Regions from separate parts of the Phycicoccus sp. DTK01 genome, predicted to be linked through region 2. Evidence: riboswitches for the same ligand, from Rfam matches in the RefSeq annotation. Region 2 holds a riboswitch; each other region holds the start of a gene.

Region 1 (9,214 bases), 130 kb from region 2:
CCTACTCCGCCCCGGCGCCGTCAGACCGCGGCGTCGTGCTCGCGGTGAGCCTGCTCGTCGGCCTCGCCGCGCTCGTCACCGACGCGATCGCGGTCACGTACCGCAACCCGGCGCTCGCCGGCATCCCGCTGCTCGCCGCCTTCCTCGCGGCCGCGACGAACACCTATGCCGGTCTCGCCGCCTGGTACCTGCTGCCCCCGGCCGTCCTCTGGCTGGCCCTCGTCGGGCGGCAGGGCGTGCGGACGCTGCGGGCGTGGGGCGGGCTGGCGGCCGAGGGCCACCGCGACGCCGACCCGGGGACCTCCTTCGCCACGACCGGACGCGTCGTCGGGGCGCTGGCCCTCGCCGCCGCCGTCGTCGTGCCGGCCCTCGTCCCGCACCTGCCGACGACGTTCATCGCGGACGGCCTGGCCCGCGGGGACGGGGGTGGCAACGGCGGCGCCGTCCGGCTCTCGACGAGCATCGACATCGCCCGCGACCTCGCCGACCGCTCCACCGACCCCGTCATCACCTACCGGACCTCGGCCGACGAGCCGGAGCCGCTGCGCGTCGGCCTGCTCGACACCTACCGTCGGGGACGCTGGGTCGACACCGACGACCCGGCCTACGTCCCGCCGGACGGCCAGCTGCCGGGGGCGGGGGCCGCTCCGGACGTCAAGCGGACGACCGAGCGCATCGAGGTGCTCTCCTCGTCGGTCGCGCCGCCGCAGGTCGCCCTGCCGGCCAACCCGGTCGGGGCCCCGTTCGCCCCCGGGACGTGGCAGGTCACCTCGGGCGGCGTCGTGGAGCTGACCCAGCCGGTCGGCGAGTACACCGTCGAGTACACGAAGCTGGCGCCCGAGCCGGAGCAGTTCGGCACGACGGTCGAGGGGGCCGCCCCGAACCCCGAGGACCTCGTCGTCGACCAGCGGGCGCAGTCCGCCGTGCGCGAGGTGCTCGACCGCGTGACCGGCGACGGCGACACCCCGCTCGAGGTCGCGACGAGCATCCAGGACTACCTGCGCGGCCCGGACTTCACCTACTCCGAGGACCTCGTCGAGGACACCGCCCAGGGGGCCGCGGCCGAGGAGCCGCTCGTGCGCTTCCTGCAGACCAAGCGCGGCTACTGCGTGCAGTTCTCCAGCGCAATGATCATGATGGCGCGCGAGAGCGGCATCCCGGCGCGGATGGCCGTCGGCTTCCTCCCCGGCACACCCGACGGCAGCGAGCGGGTCGTGCGCGTCAACGACGCGCACGCGTGGCCCGAGCTGTGGTTCCCCGAGCTCGGGTGGGTGCGCTTCGAGCCGACGCCCGGTGTGCGCAGCGGCCTGCCCCCGACGTGGACCCGCGACCGGACCGACGCGACGAGCACGGCCGCCCCGTCGGCCTCGGCCGGCGCGTCCTCCACGCCGTCCGCCTCGGCGGGCCCCTCGCGCGACGTCACGGCCGAGGACCCGCAGGACACGGGCTCGACGACCTCCGCCACCGGGCCGCTCGACCTCGTGAGCCGCCACCTGACGAGCCTGCTCGTCGTCCTCGGGGTGCTCCTGGCCGCGGCGCTGCTGCCGGCCGGCGCGTGGTGGGCGCGCCGTCGGGCCCGCGCCCGGGCCCGCGACGACGCCGAGCGGGTCGAGGCCGAGTGGCAGTCGCTGCTCCTGCGGCTCGGTGACGTGGGCCTCGTGCCGACCGACGGCGCGACCCCGCGCCAGGCCTCGCAGCAGCTGGGGCGCGCCGCCTACCTCACCCCGGAGGAGGACGCCGCCCTCGACCGGGTCGTCGACGCGCTCGAGCGGGCCCGTTACGCACGGCCCGGCGCTCCCCTGCCCGACGTCACCGAGGACGCGCGCACGGTGTGGCGCGCGGCCCTCGGCCGCCGCCGGCGCGGTGACCGGCTGCGGGCGCTGCTGCTCCCGGCCGAGGGGCGCCGCCAGTGGGCGAACGCCCTGCGCCTGCCGGGGCGCCGTCGCGACGACGACGCCGTCACGCCCGACCGCGAGCCCGCCTCCCGGGTGGGAGGCGGCCCCGTCGTCGTGGTGCGGCGGACCTCAGTCGAGGTAGTCGCGCAGCGCCTGGCTGCGGCTCGGGTGGCGCAGCTTGCTCATCGTCTTGGACTCGATCTGGCGGATCCGCTCGCGCGTCACGCCGTAGACCTTGCCGATCTCGTCGAGGGTCTTCGGCTGGCCGTCGGTCAGGCCGAAGCGCATCGAGACGACACCGGCCTCGCGCTCCGAGAGGGTGTCGAGGACGCTGTGCAGCTGCTCCTGGAGGAGCGTGAAGCTCACGGCGTCGGCCGGGACGACCGCCTCGGAGTCCTCGATGAGGTCACCGAACTCGCTGTCGCCGTCCTCGCCGAGCGGGGTGTGCAGCGAGATCGGCTCGCGGCCGTACTTCTGGACCTCGACGACCTTCTCGGGCGTCATGTCGAGCTCCTTGGCCAGCTCCTCCGGGGTGGGCTCGCGCCCGAGGTCCTGGAGCATCTGGCGCTGCACGCGGGCGAGCTTGTTGATGACCTCGACCATGTGCACCGGGATGCGGATGGTGCGCGCCTGGTCGGCCATCGCGCGGGTGATCGCCTGGCGGATCCACCACGTCGCGTAGGTCGAGAACTTGTAGCCCTTGGTGTAGTCGAACTTCTCGACCGCCCGGATGAGGCCGAGGTTGCCCTCCTGGATGAGGTCGAGGAAGAGCATGCCGCGGCCGGTGTAGCGCTTGGCCAGGCTGACGACGAGGCGGAGGTTGGCCTCGAGGAGGTGGTTCTTGGCCTTCTTGCCGTCCTGGGCGATCCACCACAGCTCGCGCTTGAGCTTCATGTCGATCTTGGCGCCGGAGTTCAGCTGCTCCTCGGCGAACAGGCCGGCCTCGATGCGCTTGGCGAGCTCGACCTCCTGCTCGGCGTTGAGGAGGGCGACCTTGCCGATCTGCTTGAGGTAGTCCTTGACCGGGTCGGCGGTCGCGCCGGCGGTGACGACCTGCTGCGCCGGGGCGTCGTCGTCGTCGTTGGTCATGACGAAGCCGGCGTCCTCGGTCTCGCCCTCGGGCTTGGCGGCCGTGGCCTCGCCGGTCTCGTCGGCGGCCTCGTCCTCGGTGGCCAGCTCGTCCTCGAGGTCGACGGGCGCGTCCTGCGCGGGGGCCTCGGTGGCGGCGGCCTTCTTGGCCGTCGTCTTCTTCGCCGGGGCGGCCTTCTTCGCGGGCGACGCGGCGGCCGAGGCGGCCTTCTTCGTCGTCGACGCGGCCGCGGTCTTCTTGGCCGCGCCGTCGGTGGCGGCGGCCTTCTTGGCGGCCGGCTTCGCGGCGGCCTTCTTCGTCGTCGCCGTCGAGGTCTTCTTCGCGGTGCGGGTCGCGGCCGCGGCGACACCGGCGGTGTCGTCGTGGCGGACCTCGATGCCCTGGTCACCGAGGGCGCGCAGGACGACGCGGCCACGAGCCGGCGTGACGTCGGCGGCGCGCATCGCCTCGGCGACCTGCGTCCCGCTCACCGACCCGTTGGTCCGCCCCGCACGCACGAGGTTCTGGAGCGCCTCGTGGGCGAACTCGGGGGGGAGGGTGCTCGGTTCGGAGGGCTTCGAGGACACAGGCGACACCGACTACCTTTCGTCGCGGGTAACCGCTGGACCGGGACACGAAGGAGCCGGTGCTGCGGTGGTGAGGGTCCGGGGAGTGGCGCTCCGGCTGATCGGTTCGACCCCATCCGGCCCGGTGCGCTCTACCATTATAACTTTGCTCGACCGCTTCGCCCACATCCACCCGGTCGGACGCCGGCACGACGCACTGCCACAGCGCCCGTCGGGGCGCTGCGGCACAGCGGAACCGGGCCGGATCAGCCCTTGACGGCGAGCACCGCGCACGGCGCGTCGAGCAGGATGCGCTGCGCGTTGGAGCCGAGGATCAGCTTGCCGACGGGCGTGCGGCGCCGCAGGCCGATGACGATGAGGTCGGCGCCGGTCTCGTTCGCGACCGCGATGAGGTCCTCGGCGGGCTCGTTGCCCCGCACGAGCTGACGCACCTCCATCTCGGCGCCGGCGGCCTTGATCTCGTCGGTGGCCCGGCGCAGCTCCTCCTCGGCGGAGCGCGCGGTCTCGTCGTCGAGGCCTCCCCGGTGGGAGTTGATGACGACGAGTCGGCTCCCCCGCCCCTTCGCCTCCTCGACCGCGCGAGCCAGAGCGGCCCGCCCCTCCTTCGTCGGGACGAAGCCAACGACGATCGTCACGATGTCCTCCTCGGCGCTGCTGCGGTCAGTCAGTCGACCGTACCGCAGGGCGCGTCGGGTTCAGCCGCAAGCACGGCGCGGATGAGCGCCCCGACCTGCGCGACCTCCGTGAGGAAGCCGTCGTGACCCTGGTCGGACTCGATCGTGCTCGACCGGGTGCCCGGCCGGGCCCGCACGATGTCCTCCGACAGGCGCACCGGGTAGAGGCGGTCGGTGCTGACGCCGGCGACGTGGAGCAGGCCCGGGAACGCGCGCAGGGCGGCCGCGACGCCACCGCGCCCGCGACCGACGTCGTGGCTGTTCATCGCCTCCGACAGCACGAGGTAGCTGTTGGCGTCGAACCGGCGCGCCAGCTTGGTCGCGTGGTGGTCGAGGTAGCTCTCGACGTCGTAGCGCCCGCCGCCGCCCAGCGGGTCCTCCCCGGCCCGCGGCCGACGGCCGAACCGCGCGTCGAGCTCGCTCTCGTGCCGGTAGGTCGTGTGCGCGATGCGCCGGGCGATACCGAGCCCGGTGACCGGCGCGCGTCCGGTGTCGTAGTAGTCGCCGTCCTGGTAGTCCGGGTCGTGGCGGATGGCGAGCAGCTGCGGCTGGCACCACGCCACCTGGTCGGCGGTGGCCGCGGCGGTCGAGGCGAGGACCAGGGCACGCCGTACCCGGGCGGGGAACGAGGTCGCCCACTCCAGGGCCCGCATCCCGCCCATCGAGCCGCCGAGCACGAGGGCCCAGGCGTCGATGCCGAGGTGGTCGGCCAGGGCCGCCTCCGCCGCGACCTGGTCACGGATCGTGAGGAACGGGAAGCGGCCGCCCCACGCTCGCCCGTCCGGTGCCGTCGAGGAGGGGCCGGTGCTCCCCTGGCAGCCGCCGACGACGTTGGCCGCCACGACGAACCAGCGGTCGGTGTCGAGCGGCGCCCCGGGACCGACGAGCCCCGGCCACCAGCCCTCGGTGGGGTGCCCCGGCCCGGACGGACCGACGACGTGGCTGTCGCCCGTCAGCGCGTGCTCGACGAGGACGGCGTTGTCACCCTCCGGCGACAGGGTCCCCCACGTCTCGTAGGCGAGGGTCACCCCGGGCAGGACGCCCCCTCGCTCGAGCGGCAGGTCGCCGACCGCCGCGAAGCGACGGTCGCCGACGGGGTCGCCGGGACGCCAGACGGCGCCCGTCGACCGGGTCGGGGTGGCAGTCATCGATGGGACTCCTCGGCACTCGCGCTTGCCGCGGGGGCTGTGCCGCGGCCGGGTCATCACCCGGGGCACCCCACCGCGAGGAGGGTTGCCGCCCAGCAAACCGGGGTTTGGCACTGGGACTCATGACCTGCCCCGATGGTACCGGGAGGCGCCGACGGGTACCGGTGTTCGTCCGACAGACGAACACCGCTCCTCCACCGGCCCGGTGCGCGTTCACCCGGCCCGCCCGAGCCGTCCGGCGACCGTCGCGTCCCCACCGGCCCGCGTCAGGGTCTCGGGGCGCAGCCCGTGCTCGACGACCCCGGAGAGGAGCTGCGCGAGGCGGTAGCCCGGCTCCACCCGCAGGGCCCGCTCGAGGGCGGCGCGCGCCACGGCGCCGTCGCCGAGCTGCCAGGCGAGCTGCGCCGCCGTCGTGCACACCGCCGCCGCGTCGTCCGGCCGGTCGTCGGGGACCGCACGGGCGAGCGCCAGCAGGCGTTCGAGCAGCTCGTGGCGGCCCTCGGTCCCCCGCGGGACGTGGACCCACGACCCCATCCCCGCCCAGCGCGGCAGGTGCCGCTCGAGCAGGGCGACCACCACCGCGTCGAGCAGGCCACGGGGCACCACCCCCGGTGCGACCCAGGCGATCAGCGCGTCGCGCAGGCCGATGTCGCGCAGTCCCTCGACCGCCCGCGCCAGGACCTCCGGCGGGGGCTCGAGGCGGGGACGGCCGACCGCGTCCGGCCGGGCGAGCACGAGCGCCCAGGCCCGCACCGCCTCGCGCCGCACGCGGGCGCTGCCCCGGCGGGACCGGCGGTCGAGCGCCGGGAGCGGGAGCCAGGCCCCGACCGCCGACGCGCGCTCCGCGTCGGGGGCGACGAGGCCGTCGACCGCGGCGCGGTCGGGCAGGGGCGCGAGGCCGCGGGCGACCAGCTCGGCCACCGCCGGCACCGCGTGCGGGGCCGGCAGCACCACGCCCTCGCGCGGGCAGCAGGCCCGCTCGCAGACCGGCGAGTACCGCCGTCCCCCGCGCACGACCGCGACGTCGGCCACCTCGGCGCCACGCGACTCGAGGGCCTCGAGGAGCGCGAGCAGCAGGGGGTCGCAGGCGCGCTCCTCGTCCTCGTAGCCGACGAGGAGGACCGGCCCCGCGAGCTCCCGCCGCAACGGCCCGAGGACGGCCTCGACCGTGTCCTCGACGTGGTCCTCGGGTGGGAGGTCGACCCGGGCGACGAAGTGGACCCGGCGCCGGTGGTCGAGGGCGACCGCCACGACGCTGCGCGTCGGGTGGTAGCCGAGCTGGTAGGGCAGGACGGCGAGCAGCTCGTCGGGCCCGTGGACGGTCGTGGTGTCGCTCATGCGACCACGCTGCCGCCGCGGGAGGCCGGTGCGACAGGGGCCGCCGGCGATCTGTGGACGACGGACCTCCACGGCCCCGCCTGTGGACGGCCGGCCCCGTGCCGCTCAGGGGACCGTGCCGGTCACCGCGTCAGCGGACGACGTCCCCCGGCACCGTCTGCGGGCCGCGACCGGTCTCGCGCTCCCACTCGAGGAACTTCTCGGTCTCCTCGACGAGCGTCGTCGCGACCCAGCCGAGCACCATCGCGTCGTCGGCGAGGCCGAGCACGCCGAGGACCGCCTCGGGCAGCAGGTCGACGGGCGAGACGACGTACGCGGCGCCGGCCGCGACGAGGCCGAGCTTGCCCATCGAGGTGCCGGTGTACTCGCCGGAGCGGATCGCGGTCACCATCCGCGGGACGGCGGAGGCACGCTCCCCGAGCGAGGGGCCGCCGTCCTTCGTCGCGAGGCGGATGGCGCGCCCGAGGGCGCCGACGTAGGCGAGGGTGCGGGCCTTGGCCATGGGTTCCTCCTGGGGTCGCTGGGGTCGCGGGGTCAGGCCGGGCCGATGCGCCCGGCGACCGCCGGGAACTCGCGCTTGGCGTCGCTGGCGAGGCGGCGGAGCAGGACGACGTCGACCCCCGCGCCGACGACGCCGCCGACCACGGGGACGCCACGGCCGAAGCGCGAGAGCACGCCCTTGCCCGAGCTCGCGACGAGCTTGAAGAACACGCCCTTCTTGACGACCATCGCGGCCGGGCCGGGCAGGCGCTGGGCGGCGAGGTTGGCGAAGCCGCCGACGGGGGCGGCGACCCCGGCCTTGGCGAGGAGGTCGTCGGCGTCGGCGCCCGCGAGGGTCAGCAGCACCGCGGCCCGCACCTGCGGCTGCGCGATGTCGTGGCCGCGCACGCGGGCGATGGCCGCGGTCATCCGCGTGGCGAGGGCGTAGTACGCGACGACGTTGGCGGGCAGGGCGATCGGCAGCGTGACGAAGCCACCGAGGCCGGTGACGAAGCCCTCGGCGCCGGCCAGCCTCAGGTGCGACCGGACGATGCCGTCGACCGCCTTCTCGACGTCGCCGCCGGCCGAGCGCAGCGCGGCGTCGGCGGTCTTCGCCGCGGAGTCGAAGGGGCCGCGGCCGTCGATGCCGACGTCGAGAATCTGGTCGACGACGCGGACCGCCTGGCGCCCGACGACACCGTCGTCGGCCTTCGGGTCGTTGGCGCGCTCGAGCGCGGAGCGGGTGTCGCTCACGGCGTCCTTGGTGGTGCGGCCTCGGTCGAGCAGTCCCACGCGTGGTCCTCCTGGTGCCCCGGGGCGGACCGTCGGGTCCGCGCGTGTCCGGCTGTCGTCATCCTGCCACGCAGGCCGCTGACCAGCGGGGTCCCGGTCCCCGTCATCGGTGACGGTGTCGGGCCGTACGCTCGGCGCCATGCTGACGGGCGAGGTGGCGGTGCTCGTGGCGGGCACGGGCGGTCGCGCGGTCGCCGTGCTCCATCGCGACCGCGTCGTCACGGTCCCGGCCGCGCAGGCCCCCGAGGTCGTCGGCCGGCTCGAGGCGGAGCACCACCCCCGGTGGGTGTGGTGGTCGGCCCGGGAGGCCGCGACCGGCGTCGTCGCGGCCCGCGTGCACCTGGCCCGCGCCTGGGACCTCGCCGAGGCCCACCGGCTCCTCCACGGCGGGTGGGACGCCTCCCCCGCGCTCGTCTGGGCCGCCGCCCACGGGCTGTCCGCCGCCTCCGTCCCCGCGCCGCCCGGGGGCGACCTGTTCGACCTCGTCGGCGCCGCCGACCTCCCGGCGGACGACGTGCTCGTCGACGCCGCCGGTTACCTGCGCGCCGACCACGAGCGCTGGCTCGAGGAGCCCGGCCACCTCGCCGCGTGGGCGCACGCCGCGCTCGACACGGCACGCCTCCAGCTGGACCAGATGGTCTCGGTCGCGGCCCGGCTGGCCGCGACGACGGCCTCCGAGTCCGCCGCGGCCCTGCTCTGCCTCGAGCTCGAGCGCGACGGCCTCCCGCTCGACCGCGCGACGACGGAGGGCCTCGTCGCCGGCGCGGCCGGGCCGCGCACCGTCGGCGACGCGGACGGCGTCGCCGCGCGCCGCGCCCGCGATGCCACCGTCCTGCGCCACGTGCCGGGCCGCGAGGGCACCGACCTGCGCAACCCGGTGGCCGTCAAGGAGATGCTCGCGGGCGTCGGCGTCGACGTGCCGAGCACCCGCAAGTGGGTCCTCGAGGCCTACCGCGAGGTCCATCCGGTCGTCGAGGCGCTGCTCGCGTGGCGGCGGGACGAGCGCATCGCCACCACGTACGGCTACCGCTGGCTCGACACGCACGTCGGGCCCGACGACCGGCTGCGCGGCCGGTGGACCGCCTGCGACGGCGCGGCCGGCCGGATGACGGCCGAGAACGGCCTGCACAACCTCCCGGCCGCGCTGCGCCCGGGGGTCGCCGCCCACCCGGGCCACGTCCTCGTCCGCGCCGACCTCGGGCAGGTCGAGCCCCGGGTGCTCGCGGTCGTC
Region 2 (9,214 bases):
AGCAAGGACCTCGGCGCGAACCGCTGGCGCACCTTCACCCGGGTCACGCTGCCGCTGGCGCGCCCCGGCATCGTCGCCGGGACCGTCCTCGTCTTCATCCCGCTCATGGGCGACTACGTGACGGCGACCGTGCTCGGTGGCGCGAAGGGCAACATGGTCGGCCAGCTCGTGGCCAGCCAGTTCCAGACCGCGCAGAACTGGGCGCTCGGGTCGGCGATGGCCGTCGTGCTCGTCGTCGTCATCACCCTGACGGTCGCCGTCATCGCGGGGCTCGTGTGGCTCGTCGGGCTGCCGCTGCGCGCGCGCCACCGTCTGGTCCTGGAGGAGGTCGCGTGAGCACCGAGGTCCGCGAGGCACGCCCCGACGACCCGCCACCGCCCGCGCCCCGACCGCGCTCGTGGACCGACCGCGCCCTCACCGTCGTCGGCGTCCTCGTCCTGCTCTTCCTCTTCGCGCCGATCGTCGTGGTCGTCGTCTACTCGTTCAACGAGGGCCGGCTCCTCATCGCCTGGGACCACTTCGGGTTCGGCTCCTTCCGGGCCCTGCTCGACCGGCCGGCCGTCCGCGGCGCCGTCGTCGTGTCGCTCCAGGTGGCCGTGCTGTCCTCGCTGCTGGCGACGCTGCTCGGGACGATGGCCGGGGTGGCCCTCGCGCGCCGGCCCGGGCGGTGGACGTGGTGGTTCATCGGCCTGCTCCTGCTCGTCTCGGTGACGCCCGAGATCGTCGACGCCGTCTCGCTCCTGCCGTGGCTGGTCTACCTCGGGTCGGACGCCGGGCTCACGGTGTTCGACGGCGGCATCGTCCGGCTCGTCGTCGGCCACTCGCTCTTCTCGACCGCGGTCGTCGCGTACATCGTGCGGGCCCGGCTCGTCGGGCTCGACGAGTCGCTCGAGGAGGCGTCGGGCGACCTCTACGCGCCGCCGGGCCGGACCTTCCGGCGGGTCACCGTCCCGCTCGCGATGCCGGCCGTCCTCGCGGGCTACCTGCTCTCGTTCACGCTCAGCCTGGACAACACGATCGTCTCGGCGTTCGTCCAGGTCTCCGGCACGACGCCGTGGCCGGTCTACGTCCTGTCGGCGCTGCGCTCCGGCCTGCGCCCCGAGATCGCCGCCGTCTCGACGGTGATGCTCGTCCTCACCCTGCTCGCCCTCGGTCTCGTCGCGTGGGTGCTCCGGCGCTCGGGCGACTCGGCCACCGACATCGCACGCACCATGGGAGGTGGATGACCGTGGTCGACATGGTCTTCTCCGGCGGACCGGTCTTCACGTCGCGGGCGGTGCGCTCGCGCCCGACCGCCGTCGCCGTCGACGACGGGCGAGTCGTCGCCGTCGGGCACGAGGAGGTGCTCGACCTCGCGACCTCGCGGACCGAGCACGTCGACCTGCGCGGCCGGATGCTCCTGCCCGGCTTCCAGGACGCGCACGTGCACCCGGTGTGGGCCGGCGTCGACATGCTGCGCTGCGACCTCACCGAGCTCTCGAGCGCCGACGCCTACCTCGAGCGGATCGCCCGCTACGTGCGCGAGCACCCCGACGAGGAGTGGGTGCTCGGCGCCGGCTGGTCGATGGCCGCGTTCCCCGGGGGCACCCCGACCGCGGCGGCCATCGACGCGGTCGTCGGCCACCGGCCGGCCTTCCTGCCCAACCGCGACGGGCACGGCGCGTGGGTGTCGTCGGCGGCGCTGCGGCGGGCCGGCATCGACCGCGACACCCCCGACCCGCGCGACGGGCGCATCGAGCGCGACGCCGACGGCCACCCGACCGGCACGCTCCACGAGGGCGCGATGGCCCTCGTCGGCAGCATCGCCCCGGAGACGACCGACGACGAGCGGCTCGAGGGGCTGCTGCGCGCCCAGGCGCACCTGCACGCGCTCGGCGTGACGGCCTGGCAGGACGCGATCATCGGCGACTACGGAGACGGCGGGAACCCGGCGCGGGCGTACCGGGCGGCCGACGAGTCCGGGCGGCTGACCGGCCGCGTCGTCGGCGCGCTCTGGTGGGACCGCAACACCGGGCTGGAGCAGGTGCCCGACATCATCGAGCGGCGGGACGCCCTGTCCACGAACCGGTTCCGCGCGACCAGCGTCAAGATCATGCAGGACGGCGTGCCCGAGAACTTCACCGCCGCGATGCTCGACCCGTACTGCGACGGCCACGGCCGGTACACCGACAACTCGGGCATCTCGTTCGTCGCCGTCGAGACGTTGCTGCCGGCCGCGGTGCAGCTCGACGCCGCCGGCTTCCAGCTGCACTTCCACGCGATCGGCGACCGCGCCGTGCGCGAGTGCCTCGACGCCGTCGAGGGAGCGATCGCCGCCAACGGCCGCCGCGACGCGCGCCACCACATCGCCCACGTCCAGGTCATCCACCCCGACGACGTCCACCGCTTCCGCGAGCTCGGCGTCGTCGCCAACCTCCAGGCCTTCTGGGCCGCGCTCGAGGCGCAGATGGTCGAGCTGACCATCCCCTTCCTCGGCGAGCCGCGCACCTCGTGGCAGTACCCGTTCGGCGACCTGCACCGCTCCGGGGCCACGCTCGCGATGGGCTCCGACTGGGCCGTCTCGACCGCCGACCCGCTCGCCGCGATCCACGTCGCGGTGACCCGGCAGATCCCCGAGGCCCACCGCGAAGGCGAGCCGGAGCACCCGGTGTTCCTGCCCGAGCAGCGGCTCGACCTCGCGACCGCGCTCACCGCGTACACCGCCGGCTCCGCGTTCGTGAACCGGCACGAGGGGACCGGCAGCATCCGGGAGGGCGCGCTCGCCGACCTCGTCGTCCTCGACCGCGACCCGTTCGCCGGGCCGCCCGAGGAGATCGGGGCCACGCGGGTGCTGCAGACCTTCGTCGACGGCCGGCGCGTGCACGCCGCCGACGACGCCTGAGGCCACCCGGAGCAGCGGGGCCGTCCCACGTCGTGGACCCGGGATGACGGGTCGCGGGCGCGTTCGTCACACTCGTCGGCGTAGGTCATGAGTGCCAGTGACAAGCCCCGGCTCGCTGGCCGGCAACCCTCCTCCGCGGTGGGGTGCCCCGGGTGACGACCTGGTCGGCGCCGCAGCGGCGTCGGCAAGCGCGGATCCCGGGCGTCCCGAGGGTCCACGAGGCCCTCAGGAGCCCCGATGTCCACGCACCACACCGCCCTCGTCGCCGCCGGCCACGCCGGCCCCTCCCCGCTGACCCGGTCCCTCCCCGCCGTCGTCGCGCCCGACCCCGTGCCCGTCGTGTCCGGGGCGCTCGTCGAGTACGCGCAGCTCGACCACGCCGCCTCCACCCCCGCGCTGGAGTCGGTGGTCCGCGCGGTCGCGACCGCCACCCGCACCTACAGCTCGGTGCACCGCGGCACCGGATGGCTCTCGCGGGTGACCAGCGCCCACTACGAGGCCGCCCGCGACGAGGTCGCGCGCTTCGTCGGGGCTCGCGCCGACGACCTCGTCGTCCTCGTGCGGACCACGACCGAGGCGACCAACCTCCTCGCCCGTGCGCTGCCGCCGGGGACGCCCGTCGTGGTGTTCGACACCGAGCACCACGCCTCGCTGCTGCCGTGGCCGGCCGCCGCGACGCACCGGCTCCCGGTGCCCGCCTCCCCGGAGGAGGCGCTCGGCCGCCTCGTGTCGACGCTCGCCGGCCTCGCGGGCGGGCCGACCCCGCTCGTCGTCGTCACCGGGGCGTCCAACGTGACCGGTGAGCTGTGGCCGGTCGAGCGCGTCGTCACCGTCGCCCGCCGGCACGGTGCCCGGGTGCTCCTCGACGCCGCGCAGCTCGTCGCGCACCGGCCGGTCGACCTCACCGCGCTCGACGTCGACTGGGTCGCGTTCTCGGGGCACAAGCTGCACGCCCCCTACGGCGCCGGCGCCCTCGTCGGGCGGGCCGACTGGCTCGACGCCGCCGAGCCCCACCTCGCTGGTGGAGGGGCCAGCGCGGCGGTCTCGGCGGACGGCGTCACGTGGGCGACGGGCGCGGCGCGCCACGAGGGCGGCAGCCCGAACGTCCTCGGGGCGGTCGCGCTGGCGGCCGCGTGCGCGGCGCTGCGCACCCACCGGGCGGCGGTCGAGGCGCACGAGGCGCGGCTCGGGGCCCGGCTGCTCGAGGGGCTGGCGGGCATCCCGGGCGTGCGCGTGCACTCGCTCTTCGGAGCCGACCACCCGCGGGTGCCGGTGGCGGCCTTCACCGTCGACGGCCTCGACAGCCACCTCGTCGCGGCGGCGCTGTCCGCCGAGCACGGCATCGGGGTGCGGGCGGGCAAGTTCTGCGCGCACCGGCTCGTCGACGCGCTCCTGGCCCGGGACGGTGACGGCGCGGTGACCGCCGTGCGCGCGAGCGCCGGCCTCGCGACGACCGACGAGCACGTCGAGCGGCTGCTCGCCGCCGTCGCCGCGCTCGCGACGGACGGGCCGGGCGTCGAGTACGTCGAGGAGCCGGGGCGGGGCTGGGTGCCGGCCGACGACCCGCGCGACCTCGACGCGCCGCTGCCCTGGTGAACCCGGGTCGGGGTGCGGCTCAGCGGCGCACGAGGTGCAGCGCGCGCCGCGGGCAGGCCGTGACCGCCTCGCGGGCGAGCGTCAGCTGGTCCTCCGGGACCGGCCCGAGGACGACCGGGTAGCCCCACTCGTCGAGGGCGATCCGCTCGGGCAGCAGCTCGGCGCACAGCCCGCGGGCGCGGCAGTCGGGCCAGTCGACGCGCAGCTCGTGGCCGGCCTCCGGCGTCGGGGCGCTCATGCGACCCTCACCGGGACGTCGGCCGTGCAGCCGCACGCGCCGAGCAGGTGCTCGTCGACGCGGTCGGCGAGCGTCGTCAGGAGGCTGCGGACGAGCCGCGAGGTGCCGTCCGGGTGCGCGCACGCCCCACGCCCGGTCACGAGGCCGGTCAGCTCCTGCACCCGGCGCCGGGTGTCGGCGCCCTCGGCGAGCCCGCGCATCTCCTCGGCGAGGGCGGGCAGCCCGTTGCGGCAGGGGCCGCAGCGGCCGGCGGTCTCGTCGGCGAGATAGCTCGTCCACTGCGCGGTGCGCGCCACCGGGCACGACCCGTCGGCGAGCGAGACGACCGCGCCGGCGCCGAGGCTCGCCCCGAGCGAGCGCAGGTGCGCCTGCGACCAGGTGAGGGAGGGCAGGTCGCGGGGGTGCAGCCACGCGCCGTGGAAGCCGCCGACGAGCAGCGGCGCGGCGAGCGCGGCCGCGTCGAGCACCTGCCACGCGCGGGCCCCGTGCTCGACCTCGACGACCGTCGCGACGTCGATGCGCCCGCGGTGGTCGGCGGGACGGGTCAGGGTGAGGAGCGTCGTGCCCGGCTCGTCGGCGGTGCCGAGCTCGGCGTAGCGGCGCGGGCCGACGAGCGCGGCGGCCGCGAGGTGCGCCCACGACTCGGCGTTGGACAGCAGCGTCGGTCGGCCCTTGTGACCGTCGACGGCCTCGGGCGCCCACGCGGTGACCGGCAGCCCGGGGCGGCCGGCCATCAGCTCGAGGACGGCCCGCGCCTGGCCGGCGACGAAGCGTCCCTCGGCGATGTGGGTGGTCCACGTGACGCGCGAGTCGCCGCGCTCGCCGATGGCGTCGAGCACGGACCGGCCGATGAGGGGACGGTCCTCGGAGGTCACGACGTGCACCCGGCGGGCGCCGAGCGCCCGGGCCGCGAGCTCGGCGCCGTCGAGGACGAGGTGTGGCGCGATGCCGAGCAGCGCCTCGTCCTTGGCGCTCGCGGGCTCGCCCTCGGCCGCGTTGACGACGACGACCGGGCGCCGCGACGGGCGCAGGCCGGATCGGTCCGCGACCGTGCGCAGCTTGCGCGCCAGCGGGAAGCCCGCGCCGCCGCGACCCCGGACCGAGCCCGACTCGGCGAGCCCGACGACGGCGTCGAGGTCGAGGCGCGGCAGGTCCCCGAAGCGCGCGCGGTGGGCGCGCAGCGAGAGGCCGTCGTCGACGCCGGAGAGCAGGAGGGGCCCGGGGCGGACGTGGACGCGGGCCGGAGGCCGGATGGTCATCGCCGGCCCCCGTCGACGGTGAGGGTGCGGACGGGGGAGGGGGCGACCCGGCGCTCGCCCCGGCTCCGTCGCCGGGCGAGCAGGACGGCGACGACGCGCCCGAGCGCGGCGACCACGACGGCCGCGACGCAGGCGGCGGTGATGGCCACCGACCACCCCAGGTCGGCGTCGGTGCCGATGCCGAGGCCGTGGACGACGCCGGCGACCCAGGCCGCGTACGTCGTGAGGTGCAGGACGAACCAGAGCCGGTGGGGCAGGCGGGAGCGGGCCAGCGAGGTGGCGACGACGACGACCGTGAGGTCGAGGGCGAGCGTGCCGAGGCCGAGCCAGAGCGGCTCGTACGTGGCGCCGAACGGGACGACCGCCTGCCACCAGCGGATGTCGACGAACTCGTCGACGACCGCGACGAGCGCGTGCGCGAGGAGCAGCAGGACGGAGACGGCGGCGAGGCCGCGGTGCAGCCCCTGCGTCACGAAGCGCGGCCACCACCGCGACACCGACCGGCCGGTCGCGAGCACGCCGAGGACGACGGTCAGCGTGAAGACGACGACGAGCACGATCCCGGTGCCGCGGTTGAGGTACCAGAGCAGCGGCGAGGTCATCGGGGGTCCTCCAGGTGGGCGGCCCGCCAGGCGGGCGTGGTGGTGACGGAGCCGTCGTGGGCGACGAGCCGGGCGGCGACCGCGCGGTCGGTCAGCCAGGCCAGGGCGTCCTCGCCGAGGACGACGGCGGCGGTCGAGGCGGTGTTGGCGGCGCAGGCCGTGGGTCCGAGCGCGGTGACGGTGCGCCACGGGCCGCCGGCCGGCGCGCCGGTGCGGGGGTCGACGATGTGGTGCCACTGGCGGCCGCCGCGGCGCCAGCGCCGTGCCGAGACGCTGGAGGTCGCGAGGCCACCGGGCCCGACCTGGACGACGAGCTCGTCGCCGCCGGCCTCGAGGTCGGCGAGGCTGTGCCCCAGGCGAACCGGCTGCGTGGACGGGGGAAGGTGGCTCGGCGCGTGCACGCGGACGTCGCCGCCGACGCTCACGAGCACGGGCACCCCGAGCTCGTCGACGACGGTGAGCGCCGCGAGGTCGGCCGCCCAGGACTTGCCGGTGGCGCCGAGGTCGAGCGACGCCCCCGGGGGCACGGTCACGGTCGTGTCGTCGACGTGGACGTCGTGCCAGGAGCCGGGGCGCGTCGGCAGCGAGGCCGGGCTCGGGTCGTCACCGGGCACGAGGGCGTAGGTGCGGTCGTAGCCCGCCCCGGTGAGGACCTCGCCGAGGGTGGGGTCGACGAGGCCCCCGGTCTCTCGGGCGGCCTCGAGCGCGACGCGCACGGCGCCGGCGAGGACGGGGGAGACGAGCACCGGCTGCCCGGGGCTCGCGTTGGCCAGCGAGAGGTCGCTGTCGGCGCGGAAGCGGCTGCAGGTCTCGTCGACCTCGTCGAGCACACCGGCCACGAGCTCGACGACGGCGTCCAACGCGCCGGGCGTCGTGCGGACGTCGACGTACGTGCCGAGGGCCCGCCACGCGGCCGCCCCGTGCTCGGGGTGGAGGCGGAGGGCGTCCGGCACCTCCACCGCGGTCATGACCCGGTGCTCGGCGGGGGCGGCGGCGGGGGCGGGGGAGCCGGCGCGGGCGCGGGGGCGGAGGAGCCGCCGCCGGACGACGAGCCGCCACCACCCGAGGAAGACCCGCCGCCCGAGGACGAGACGCCGCGGGAGGAGGAGCCGCCGGAGGACGAAGACGAGCCGCCGCCGGAGGGGGCGCTCCAGCCGCCGCCGACCCGGGCGCTGCCCGAGGCCGCGGCACGCACGATCGTCGTCTTGCCGACGACCTTCTTGTGCGTGCGCTGCTTCTCGACGACGACCGGGTGGTCCTTGGCCCAGGCGACGAGCTGGTCGTGGTACTCCTTCGCCGCCTGGGCGTCGGCCTCGGCCTTGTGCTGGGCCTTGACGGCGTCGGCCGCCGCGGTCTCGCGCGCCACGGCCGCCGTCGCGGCGCCGGTCGCCGCGACCGCGGCGGTCGCGAGCGCACCGCTGACCACGGTGAGGAGGGCGCGCGACCGGTCGCGCTGTCCTCGGCTGAGCAGGGGTTTCACCGGGGACTCCTCGGGTGTGGGTCGGGCGGGGGCAGGGTGTCCCGCCTGGATCCACGATCCCGCAGCCCGGCGCAAGGCGGGGTCATCCCGGTGTTAAGGGAGGGTCATGTGGCCGTCCGGCCGATCCCCGGGATCCCCCCTTAACCCGCTCTTATCCCACGGACGACCCGGCCTTGACCCGCGTCGCGGGACGATGGGCACCGCAGCACCTGCTGCGCCCGCACTCCGCACCCCTGCCCCGGAGGTCCCTCGTGTCCCTCACGACCACCATCGCGACCGGCACCCTCGTCGGCGGCCTCCTGGCCGTCGGCGTGTACGCCGCGACGGCGCCGTCGGACCAGGTCGCCGCGACCGTCAAGGTCGCCCCTTCCTACCCGCCGGTACCCACCCCGACCGTCACCCACCTCGCCGCCTGCGCCAAGCCCGCGAAGCTCGAGCACGGCGCCTGCGTCACGCACGTGCCCGGCCCGACGATCACCCTGCCGGCGACGAACGTGGCCGCCGCCCCCGCGCGCACCGTCTCGCAGCGCACCACGACCCGGACCACCGCGCCGACGACCGGCCCGGTGGAGCGTCCCGCGGCGACCCACGCCCCGACGACCGGCCCCACCGCCGGCGACGACGAGCACGAGGGCGAGGACCACGGCGACGAGCACGAGGACCACGGCGACGAGGACCACGGCGGCGAGCACGACGACGACTGAGCCGGTGTCCCTCCCGGCGGGAGGGACGAGCGGGTCAGCCGCGCTCGACGGTGGGCAGGGCCACCGTGACGTGCAGGCCGCCGAGGTCGGAGCGACCGAGCCCGACCTCCCCTCCGGCCTGCTCGGCGAGCCGGTGCACGATCGCCAGGCCGAGACCGGTCGAGCCGCCCGCGCTGTGCCCGCGGCCGCGCCACGGCAGCGGCATGCCCGGCCCGGCGTCCTCGACCCCGACGACGACCCGGTCGGCGCCCTGCCGGGCCACCGACACCCGGACGTCGGCGCCCTCCGGGGTGTGCGCGAAGACGTTGTCCAGCAACGTGTCGACGAGCTCGGCGAGGTCACCGTCGGCCATCGCCACCGCTGCGTCCACCCGGCCGGCGACCAGCTCGAGCCGGCGCCCCTGGTCCTCGGCGAGCGGCTCCCAGAAGGCCACGCGGGCCGCGACGACGGGGGC
Region 3 (9,214 bases), 110 kb from region 2:
GCCAATGCCGCCGGCGGGATGAGCCAGCGGTTGTAGTCGCGGGGCGCGACCGTGTGGTGCCGGTCGAGCAGCGACAGCAGGCCGGACCCGGAGGGCCTGCTCTCGGTGGTGGTGGCGGACATGGGTACCCCTTCCACTACTCCCGGCGCGACGTTGCGCCTCGGACGCTGACCCCTCGGCGCGCCGGTGACGAGACTAGGCAGGCGCGTGAGCGGCCGGGGCCGGAGCGACGCACCGATCCGGTCACCGTCCACAGGCCACACCGGGAGGGCGCGTCGTCCACAGGAGCGACGTCCGCCCGGGGTGGCGCGGCCATGCTGTCGGTGGCGCTGCCTAGGCTCGTCCCGACGAGATCGACCGAGGAGGTGGCGATGGACCTGCAGCAGGCACTGGCGATGGGGCGGCGGCTCGTCCGCGAGCACGGCCTGGACGGCTGGACCGTCGTCGCCGACCGCGCGAAGACGCGGGCCGGGGTGTGCCGCTTCGCCCGTCGGCAGATCGGCATCAGCGCGCCCCTCACCCGGCTGCACTCGGAGGAGGAGGTGCGCGACACGCTGCTGCACGAGATCGCGCACGCGCTCGTCGGGCCGCAGCACGGGCACGACGAGGTGTGGCGCGCGACCGCCGTGCGCATCGGCTGCTCGGGGGAGCGGTGCGTCCCCGCCGACGCGCCGCGTGTCCCGGGTGACTGGGTCGGGCGCTGCCCGGCCGGCCACGAGCGCAGCCGCCACCGGGCCCCGACCCGCGTGATGTCCTGCGGTCGCTGCTCGCGCACCTTCGACGCGGCCCACCTCTTCACGTGGACCTACCGCGGCCGGCCGGCCTCGATGCCCCCGCGGTACGCGGCCGAGCTCGCCGAGCTGCGCCGGGCCTCGCTCGCGCCCCGGGTGGTCGCCGAGCCGCCGCGGGTCGGGGACGAGGTCGAGGTCTCGACCGGGCCCTGGGCCGGGCTGGTCGGCGAGGTCGAGCTGGTCGGGGCGGTGCGCTGCCAGGTGAGGGTCGGCGACGAGCTCGTCGGTCTGGCCCTCGACGCCGTGCGCAGGCTGCGGTCCGGACAGGTCGCCTGACCTCAGGATTCGTCCGGTGACGACCTTCACGGCGGGCGGAGGTGGTCCGGCCGGGGGCGACCACCGACAATGGACGGCGTGAGCACCCACGAGAACGCGAGCGGGCCTGCCCCGGACCCGGGACCGGGCCCGGACCCCGTCGCGGACGACACGACCCGGCCGGCCCTCGAGGGGACGCACCAGGTCGCCGACCCGACGACCGGGGGCTTCGAGGAGTGGACGCCCCCGGCCGACGGCGTCGAGCGTGCGCTCGTCCTCGCCGGCGGCGGCGCCACCGGCATCGCGTGGGAGGCCGGCATCGTCCTCGGCCTGCGCGACGGCGGCGTCGACGTCCGCACCGCCGACACGATGGTCGGCACGTCGGCCGGGTCGATCGTCGCGGCGCACCTGCGCCTCGGCACCGACGAGGACAGCGCGTTCGACCGCATCCGGGAGGGCGCTCCGCTGACGAGCTACGGCCGTCTCGGGCCGGCGGACGCCGGACGCTACGTCCGCTCCACCCTGAGCACCGACCGCCGCGGCGGCCGGGCCGTCGTCGCCCGGGCCGCGCTCGAGGCCGCCACCCCGACCGAGGAGGAGTGGCTCGGGACCGTCGGGCTGGGCCTCGTCGGCCAGGACTGGCCGGAGGGCCGGCTGCTCGTCACCGCGGTCGACGCCGAGACCGGCACCTCGGTCGTCTTCGACGGCCGCGGGGGAGTGCCGCTGGAGCGGGCGGTCGCCGCGAGCTGCGCCGTGCCCGGCGTGTTCCCGGCCGTCGAGGTCGCTGGACGACGCTACGTCGACGGCGGTCTGCGCAGCATCGCGAACGTCGACCTCGCGCGTGGGCACCGGCGCATCCTCGTCCTCTCGCCGTACCCGGTCGGCCCGCACCTGCGCGACCTCCCGCGGATGCAGCTGCGCGCCCTCAAGGCCGAGAGCCGCACCGCGATCGTCGTCCCCGACGCCCGTGACCTCTGGGCGATGGGCGCCAACCCGCTGGACATGACGCGCGGCGCCGAGACCTTCGAGGCGGCCCGCGCCCACGGGGCCCGCATCGCCCCGCGGATCGCCGAGGTCTGGGACGCCTGAGCGCGGCACGGCCGACGCGCGAGGTATCAGCGCGGCCCCCGCGCGCCTCCTGACCGGCGAGGGGCGACCGACCCCGGGTCGCCCACCACGCCCCGGAGACCGCCATGCCCACGATCCGCTCCGTCCCGCTGCTCCCCGTCCCCGACTCGTGGCCGCTGCCGGTCGTCGCGCTCGCCGCGATGGCCGTGCTCGCCGGCCTCGACCTGCTCGGGGCGGTCGCGGCCAAGCACTGGGCCGAGGACGGCAGCGCCGTCGCGCTCGTCGGCGGCGTGCTCGCCTTCGTCGTCCTCTTCTGGGTCTACGCCTCGTCGCTGCGCTACGCCGAGCTCGCGGTCGTGACGATGGGCTGGATCGTCCTGCTCCAGGTCGGCATCCTCCTCGTCGACCGGCTGCACTTCGGCACCTCGCTGCCCGCGGACAAGCTCGCCGCCGTCGTCGTCGCGCTCGCCGCCTCGGTCTACCTCGTCGTCGCGCCCGGGACGGTGTGAGCCCGCCGACGTCCGCGCCCGCCTCCCGCCCCCCACCCGGCGGCGTCGCTAGGGTCGGGATGAAGGAGGTTCGACGATGACGTCAGACCGCACCCCGCTCGACTCGGGCGCGCACATCGCCCTCACCGAGCGCTACGCAGCGCACAACTACCACCCGCTGCCCGTCGTGCTGGCCCACGGCGAGGGGGCCTGGGTGACCGACGTGGAGGGCCGGCGCTACCTCGACTGCCTGGCCGGCTACTCGGCGCTCAACTTCGGCCACGGCCACCCCCGGCTGCGGGCCCGCGCCCACGCCCAGCTCGACCGGCTCACGCTGACCAGCCGGGCCTTCCTCAACGACCGGCTCGGGCCGTTCGCGCAGGAGCTCGCGGCGCTGACCGGTCACGAGGTCGTCCTGCCGATGAACACCGGCGCCGAGGCCGTCGAGACCGCGATCAAGGTCGCGCGCAAGTGGGGCTACCGGGTCAAGGGCGTCCCCGAGGACACTGCGAGCATCGTCGTCATGGAGGGCAACTTCCACGGACGCACCACGACCATCGTCAGCTTCTCGGACGACAAGGTCGCGCGCGACGAGTACGGCCCCTACACACCGGGGTTCCGCACGGTGCGGTACGGCGACGTCGACGCCCTGCGCGCGGCCGTCGACGACACGACGGTCGCGGTCCTCCTCGAGCCGATCCAGGGCGAGGGCGGCGTCGTCATCCCGCCGGAGGGGTACCTGCGCGCGGTCCGCGAGGTCTGCGACACCGCCGGCGCCCTCATGGTGGCCGACGAGGTCCAGTCCGGCCTCGCACGCACCGGTCGCACCTTCGCGTGCGAGCACGAGGACGTCCGTCCCGACGTCTACGTCCTCGGCAAGGCGCTCGGCGGCGGCCTCTACCCGGTGTCCGCGATCACCGCCGACCACGCCGTGCTCGACGTCGTCACCCCCGGCTCGCACGGCTCGACCTTCGGCGGCAACCCGATGGGCGCGGCGATCGGGCACGAGGTCTGCCTCATGCTCGCCGAGGGGGAGTTCCAGTCGCGCGCAACCCGGCTGGGTGCGGTCCTGGAGGAGGGCCTGCGCCCGTTCGTCGGCCGGGGCCTCGACGGCCTGCGGGTGCGCGGCCTGTGGGCCGGGCTCGACGTCTCGCCGGGCGGCCCCTCCGGGCGCGAGCTGTGCGAGCGGCTGCTGGCCCGCGGCGTCCTCGCCAAGGACACGCACGGCTCGACCATCCGGCTCGCGCCGCCGCTCGTCGTCACCGAGGACGAGGTGCAGCTGCTCGTCGAGGCCGTCGGCGCCTGCCTCGGCTGACCGGGCCGACAGCACAGACCCGGGCTCAGGAGCCGGCGCGCACCTCGGCCGCCCGGGCCGCGTTCTGCGCGATGGCGTCGACGATCTCGACCCGGCGGGAACGCGGCAGGTCGTGCCCCATGTCGGGGAACATGAGCAGCCGCGAGCCCGGCACGGCCTGCGCGGTCGCGATGCCGCCGCTCGGCTGCACGAGGCGGTCGGCGAGGCCGTGGACGACGAGCGTCGGCACGTCGACCTCGCGCAGGCGCTCGGTGCGGTCGGGACTGTCGAGGATGGCCAGCAGCTGGCGCACCGTGCCGATGGGGCTGACGCTGCGCCGCACCGCGGCCCGCACCTGCGCCGTCATCTCCTCCTCGTCGAAGAGCGGCCCGGCGATGACCCGCCACCCCTCGACGCCGAGGCGCACCGCCTCCTCCTCGTCGGTCGGCCGCGGCTGCGTGAAGGACATCGCCATCGTCGGCAGGAGCCGCGGGTGGACGCGCCCGTGCCGGCGGCTGCCGGTGTTGGACATGATCGAGGTGAGGCTGAGGACCCGCTCGGGGTGGTCGATCGTCAGCTGCTGCGCGATCATCCCACCCATCGAGGCGCCGACGACGTGGGCGGCAGCGATGCCGAGGTGGTCGAGGAGAGCGGCCGCGTCGTCGGCCATGTCGGCGAGCAGGTAGTCGGCCCCGCCCGAGCCCGGCCGCAGGAAGCTGCGGACGACCGCCGCGCGCGGCGGGGGAGGGCCCGGCGTGAAGCTCGACAGGCCGATGTCGCGGTTGTCGTGCCGCACGACCCGGAAGCCGCGCGCCACCAGGCCGTCGACGAGGTCCTGCGGCCAGCCCACGAGCTGCGTCCCCAGACCCATGACGAGGAGCATCGGCACCCCGTCGTCGGGCCCGTCGACCTCGTAGGCGATCTCCACGTCACCGAGCTGCGCCGTTGCCATGTCCGCAGTGTCGCACCCCGACCCGGGCGCCGGCACGGGCACCCGCGCCGTCGTGGACGGCGGCCCGTCTAGCATGAGCCGGTGATCGCAGCGCTGACGTACGTCGTCGTGGGCCTCTCGGTGGTCCTCTGCGGCGCGGCGGTCGTCTACGCCGTCCGGGACCGCCTCATCGACGACCTGCTCCTCGGGATCGCGGGGCTGCTCGAGCTCGCGCTGCTCGTTGTGCTCGTCGGTGGGCTCGTCGGCAGCGGGCACGTCACCGACTCGGCCGAGCGGGCGACGTTCATCGCCTACCTCGTGAGCCTGCCGGTGATCCCGCCGGGCACGGCGTTCCTCGCCATCAAGGAGAAGTCCCGCTGGGCCATGGGCTCGATCGCGGTCGGCGCGTTCGCCGTCGGCGTCATGTCCGCCCGGCTCGCCCAGATCTGGATGTCCTATGACTGACCCCGCCCCGCGCGACCGCCGGGCCCTCGGCGGCCCCGGCGTGCTGCTCGTCGTCGTCTACGGCGTGCTGGCGCTCGCCGCCACCGGGCGCTCGGTGCTCCAGATCTCGGAGTACTTCGACCGCGCCCCGCTGGCCTACGTCCTGTCGGCGCTCGCGGCGGTCGTCTACCTGCTCGCGACGTGGTGCCTCGCCCGCGGTGGCCGCTGGGTGCGCGTCGGCATCGTCGCGTGCGCGGTCGAGCTCGCCGGCGTGCTGCTCGTCGGGCTCGCGTCCTACCTCGACCCGTCGGCCTTCCCCGACAAGACCGTCTGGTCGCACTTCGGCCAGGGCTACGGGTTCGTGCCGCTCGTCCTGCCGGTGCTCGGCCTGCTGTGGTTCCGCCGCGTCGAGCGCGGCGCCCGGGCCGACGCGGCCGCCCACGAGCAGGACGTCGCCCCGACCTCCGACTGAGCCGGTGGCGGGGCGACGTCGGCGCCTCAGGCGTCCTTGCGCTCCAGCAGCAGGACGGGGATGAGGCGGTCGGTCTTGGTCTGGTACTCCGCGTACGGCGGGTAGGCGGCGACGCAGCGCTCCCACCACTCCTCGCGCTCGGCGCCGTCGATCTCGCGGGCCACGGCCTCCCAGGACTCGGTGCCGTCCTGGAGGGTGAGGTTCGGGTCGGCGAGGAGGTTGCCGTACCAGACGGGGTGCTCCGGCGCGCCGCCCTTGCTCGCGACGGCGGCGTACGTGCCGTCGTGCTCGACGCGCATCAGCGGGACCTTGCGCACCGCGCCGGTCTTGCGGCCGCGCATCGTCAGCATGACGACCGGGCGGTCCATCACGCTGACCGAACGGGTGTCGCCGGTCTCGTCGATCTTCTCGACCTGCTCGCGCACCCAGTCGGAGGGGGAGGGGATGTAGTCGTCGCTCATGTTCTCTCTCAACTCACTTGTCGCTCGAGGTCTTCCAGAGGTTGATGCCCGTGTCCTGGGCGTGCTTGTCGATCTTCGCGAGCTCGTCCTTCGTGAACCTCAGCTTCTTGACGGCGTCGAGGCTGTCGTCGAGCTGCTCGACCGAGCTCGCGCCGATGAGCACCGAGGTGACGCGCGGGTCGCGCAGCGCCCACGCGAGGGCCATCTGCGCGAGGGTCTGGCCGCGGGTCTTCGCCAGCCGGTCCAGGGCGCGGATGTGCTTGAGCGCGGTGTCGGTGAGCAGCGCGGGGTCGAGCGACTTGCCCTGCGCCGCACGCGAGCCCTCGGGGATGCCCTTGAGGTACTTGTTCGTCAGCATCCCCTGGGCCAGCGGGGAGAAGGCGATGCAGCCGACGCCGGTCTCGCCGAGGGCGTCCAGCAGCCCCTCCTCCTCGATCCAGCGGTTGAGCATCGAGTACGACGGCTGGTGGATGAGCAGCGGCGTGCCCATCGCGCGGAGGATCTCGACGGCCTCGCGGGTGCGCTGCGCCGAGTAGGACGAGATGCCCACGTAGAGCGCCTTGCCGGCGCGCACGAGGGAGTCCAGCGCCCCGCAGGTCTCCTCGAGCGGGGTCGTCTCGTCGAAGCGGTGGCTGTAGAAGATGTCGAAGTAGTCCAGGCCGGTGCGCCGCAGCGACTGGTCGGCCGAGGCGGTGACGTACTTCCGCGAGCCGCCGCCCTGGCCGTAGGGGCCGGGCCACATGTCGTAGCCCGCCTTGGAGCTGATGACGAGCTCGTCGCGGTAGGGGCGGAAGTCGCGGGCGAAGAGGGTCCCGAAGTTGCGCTCGGCACTGCCGTAGGGCGGGCCGTAGTTGTTCGCGAGGTCGAAGTGGGTGACGCCCCGGTCGAACGCGCGGCGCAGGATCGCCTGCTGGCGCTCCAGCGGCACGTCGTCCCCGAAGTTGTGCCACAGGCCCAGGCTGATGGCGGGGAGGTCGAGCCCGGAGCGGCCGGTGCGGCGGTAGGGCATCCCGGCGCGGTAGCGGCCCGCGGCGGCCTTGTACTCGTCGGCGTGGAAGGTCATGGGGTCATCCTGCCCCGTTCGTGGGGTGAGACGGGGCGGGGGAGGGGGCTGACCGCGGGCGGGCCCGTGCGTATCCTGACGGCAGGTCATGAGCGCCAGCGCCAAGCCCCGGCTCGCTGGCCGGCAACCCTCCTCCGCGGTGGGGTGCCCCGGGTGAGGACCAGGCGTGCGGCACCCGTCGCGCGCAAGCGCGGGAGCCCCTGGGCACCCCGCCGAGCACACGTCCGCGTGCGCCCGGCCCGCCGGTCGGTCGCACCCACGAGTCAGGAGCGAACCGATGACCGACCCGTCCCAGTGGGGTTTCGAGACCCGCCAGGTGCACGCCGGCCAGCAGCCCGACAGCGCCACCGGCGCCCGGGCCCTGCCGATCTACCAGACGACGTCGTACGTCTTCAACGACACCGCGCACGCCGAGAACCTCTTCGCGCTGCGCGAGTTCGGCAACATCTACACGCGCATCATGAACCCGACGCAGGACGCCGTCGAGCAGCGCATCGCTGCGCTCGAGGGCGGGGTCGGGGCGCTGCTCGTGGCGTCCGGGCAGGCCGCGACGACGCTCGGCCTGCTCAACATCGCCGAGGCCGGTGACCACATCGTCTCCAGCGCGGCGCTCTACGGCGGCACGGTCAACCTGCTGAAGTTCACCTTCCGCAAGCTCGGCGTCGACGTCACCTTCGTCGAGGACCACACCGACCCGCAGGCCTGGCGCGACGCGGTGCGCCCCAACACCAAGGCGTTCTTCGGCGAGACGATCGCCAACCCCAAGGCCGAGGTCCTCGACATCGAGGCCGTCGCCGCGGTCGCCCACGAGGTCGGCGTGCCGCTGGTCGTCGACAACACCATCGCGACGCCGTACGTCATCCGGCCGCTGGAGTGGGGCGCCGACGTCGTCATCCACTCGGCGACCAAGTACCTCGGCGGGCACGGCACGTCCATCGCCGGGGTCATCGTCGACGGCGGCACCTTCGACTACACGAAGGACCCGGAGCGCTTCCCCAACTACAACACCCCGGACGAGAGCTACCACGGGCTGCGCTTCGGCCCGGACCTCGGCGTCGGAAGCCCCTTCGGCGCGAACCTCTCGTACATCCTCAAGGCGCGAGTGCAGCTGCTGCGCGACCTCGGCGCCGCCGTCTCGCCGTTCAACGCCTTCCTCATCGGGCAGGGCATCGAGACCCTCAGCCTGCGCCTGGAGCGCCACCTCGAGAACGCCCGCCGGGTCGCCGAGCACCTGGAGCAGCACCCCCAGGTCGAGTCGGTGCGGTGGGCCTCGCTCGACAGCAGCCCGGGGAAGGCGCTCGCGGACAAGTACGCGCCGCTGGGCGCCGGGGCGGTGCTCGCGTTCGAGATCCGCGGTGGCATCGAGGCCGGGCGCCGCTTCGTCGAGGGCCTGTCGCTGCACAGCCACGTCGCGAACATCGGCGACGTGCGCTCGCTCGCCATCCACCCGGCGTCGACGACGCACAGCCAGGGCGGGGACGAGGACCGGCTGGCCGCCGGTGTCACGCCCGGTCTCGTGCGCCTCGCGGTGGGCATCGAGTCGGTCGCCGACATCCTCGCCGACCTCGACGCCGGCTTCGCCGCGGCGGCCGGTGACGGCTCCGGGGACGCGGCGCCCGAGCTCGTCGGGGCCACGCAGGGCTGAGCGACCCTCCCGCCCGCCGGGGCCTGTGGAAAACCCGGCGGGCGGGACGCCGCCCCCGCCTAGCGTCGGGGCATGACGACGTACCGGGTGGATGCACCGAGCGTGCTGGAGGTGGGGGAGCGCCTGCTCGACCTCGCTGAGTCGCTCGCGCTCATGAGGGACCCCGCGGCGGACCGATGGGCGTTCGGGCCCGGCCGCAGCGGCGCCGCGCTCGAGGATCTGCTCGGCGGGTGGCGGCACGCGCGACTGCGGGTGGCGGACGCGCTGACCGTCCTCGGCGAGGCGGCCGGGACGGCGGGGGG

Evidence for each region. Region 2 has a riboswitch for S-adenosylmethionine ahead of J3473_RS00145 (aminotransferase class V-fold PLP-dependent enzyme). Riboswitches for the same ligand answer to the same signal wherever they lie in the genome.
Region 1: it holds a riboswitch for S-adenosylmethionine, as region 2 does, so the genes downstream of both, J3473_RS00675 (homoserine O-acetyltransferase) here and J3473_RS00145 (aminotransferase class V-fold PLP-dependent enzyme) in region 2, are expected to answer to the same signal.
Region 3: it holds a riboswitch for S-adenosylmethionine, as region 2 does, so the genes downstream of both, J3473_RS00630 (bifunctional o-acetylhomoserine/o-acetylserine sulfhydrylase) here and J3473_RS00145 (aminotransferase class V-fold PLP-dependent enzyme) in region 2, are expected to answer to the same signal.

What each region holds. Positions count from the first base shown of each region.
Region 1 is NZ_BOPU01000001.1:155,127-164,340, reverse strand. It holds partial or broken gene J3473_RS19790 (transglutaminaseTgpA domain-containing protein) at 1-1,226, shown strand, start outside; gene J3473_RS00685 (RNA polymerase sigma factor) at 2,025-3,551, opposite strand; gene J3473_RS00680 (universal stress protein) at 3,797-4,186, opposite strand; gene J3473_RS00675 (homoserine O-acetyltransferase) at 4,216-5,373, opposite strand; SAM riboswitch class IV at 5,390-5,501, opposite strand; gene J3473_RS00670 (DUF4192 domain-containing protein) at 5,587-6,711, opposite strand; gene J3473_RS00665 (YkvA family protein) at 6,842-7,213, opposite strand; gene J3473_RS00660 (EcsC family protein) at 7,246-7,983, opposite strand; gene J3473_RS00655 (DNA polymerase) at 8,123-9,214, shown strand, end outside.
Region 2 is NZ_BOPU01000001.1:26,807-36,020, forward strand. It holds gene J3473_RS00130 (ABC transporter permease) at 1-336, shown strand, start outside; gene J3473_RS00135 (ABC transporter permease) at 333-1,226, shown strand; gene J3473_RS00140 (amidohydrolase) at 1,223-2,881, shown strand; SAM riboswitch class IV at 2,965-3,078, shown strand; gene J3473_RS00145 (aminotransferase class V-fold PLP-dependent enzyme) at 3,119-4,477, shown strand; gene J3473_RS00150 (ferredoxin) at 4,497-4,715, opposite strand; gene J3473_RS00155 (NADH-ubiquinone oxidoreductase-F iron-sulfur binding region domain-containing protein) at 4,712-5,974, opposite strand; gene J3473_RS00160 (ferric reductase-like transmembrane domain-containing protein) at 5,971-6,576, opposite strand; gene J3473_RS00165 (FAD:protein FMN transferase) at 6,573-7,544, opposite strand; gene J3473_RS00170 (hypothetical protein) at 7,541-8,056, opposite strand; gene J3473_RS00175 (hypothetical protein) at 8,308-8,760, shown strand; gene J3473_RS00180 (HAMP domain-containing sensor histidine kinase) at 8,795-9,214, opposite strand, start outside.
Region 3 is NZ_BOPU01000001.1:139,182-148,395, forward strand. It holds gene J3473_RS00580 (OFA family MFS transporter) at 1-122, opposite strand, end outside; gene J3473_RS00585 (SprT-like domain-containing protein) at 372-1,067, shown strand; gene J3473_RS00590 (patatin-like phospholipase family protein) at 1,146-2,135, shown strand; gene J3473_RS00595 (hypothetical protein) at 2,240-2,623, shown strand; gene rocD (ornithine--oxo-acid transaminase) at 2,700-3,917, shown strand; gene J3473_RS00605 (alpha/beta fold hydrolase) at 3,943-4,848, opposite strand; gene J3473_RS00610 (hypothetical protein) at 4,930-5,292, shown strand; gene J3473_RS00615 (hypothetical protein) at 5,285-5,743, shown strand; gene J3473_RS00620 (nitroreductase family deazaflavin-dependent oxidoreductase) at 5,770-6,204, opposite strand; gene mgrA (L-glyceraldehyde 3-phosphate reductase) at 6,218-7,267, opposite strand; SAM riboswitch class IV at 7,352-7,464, shown strand; gene J3473_RS00630 (bifunctional o-acetylhomoserine/o-acetylserine sulfhydrylase) at 7,545-8,912, shown strand; gene J3473_RS00635 (hypothetical protein) at 8,985-9,214, shown strand, end outside.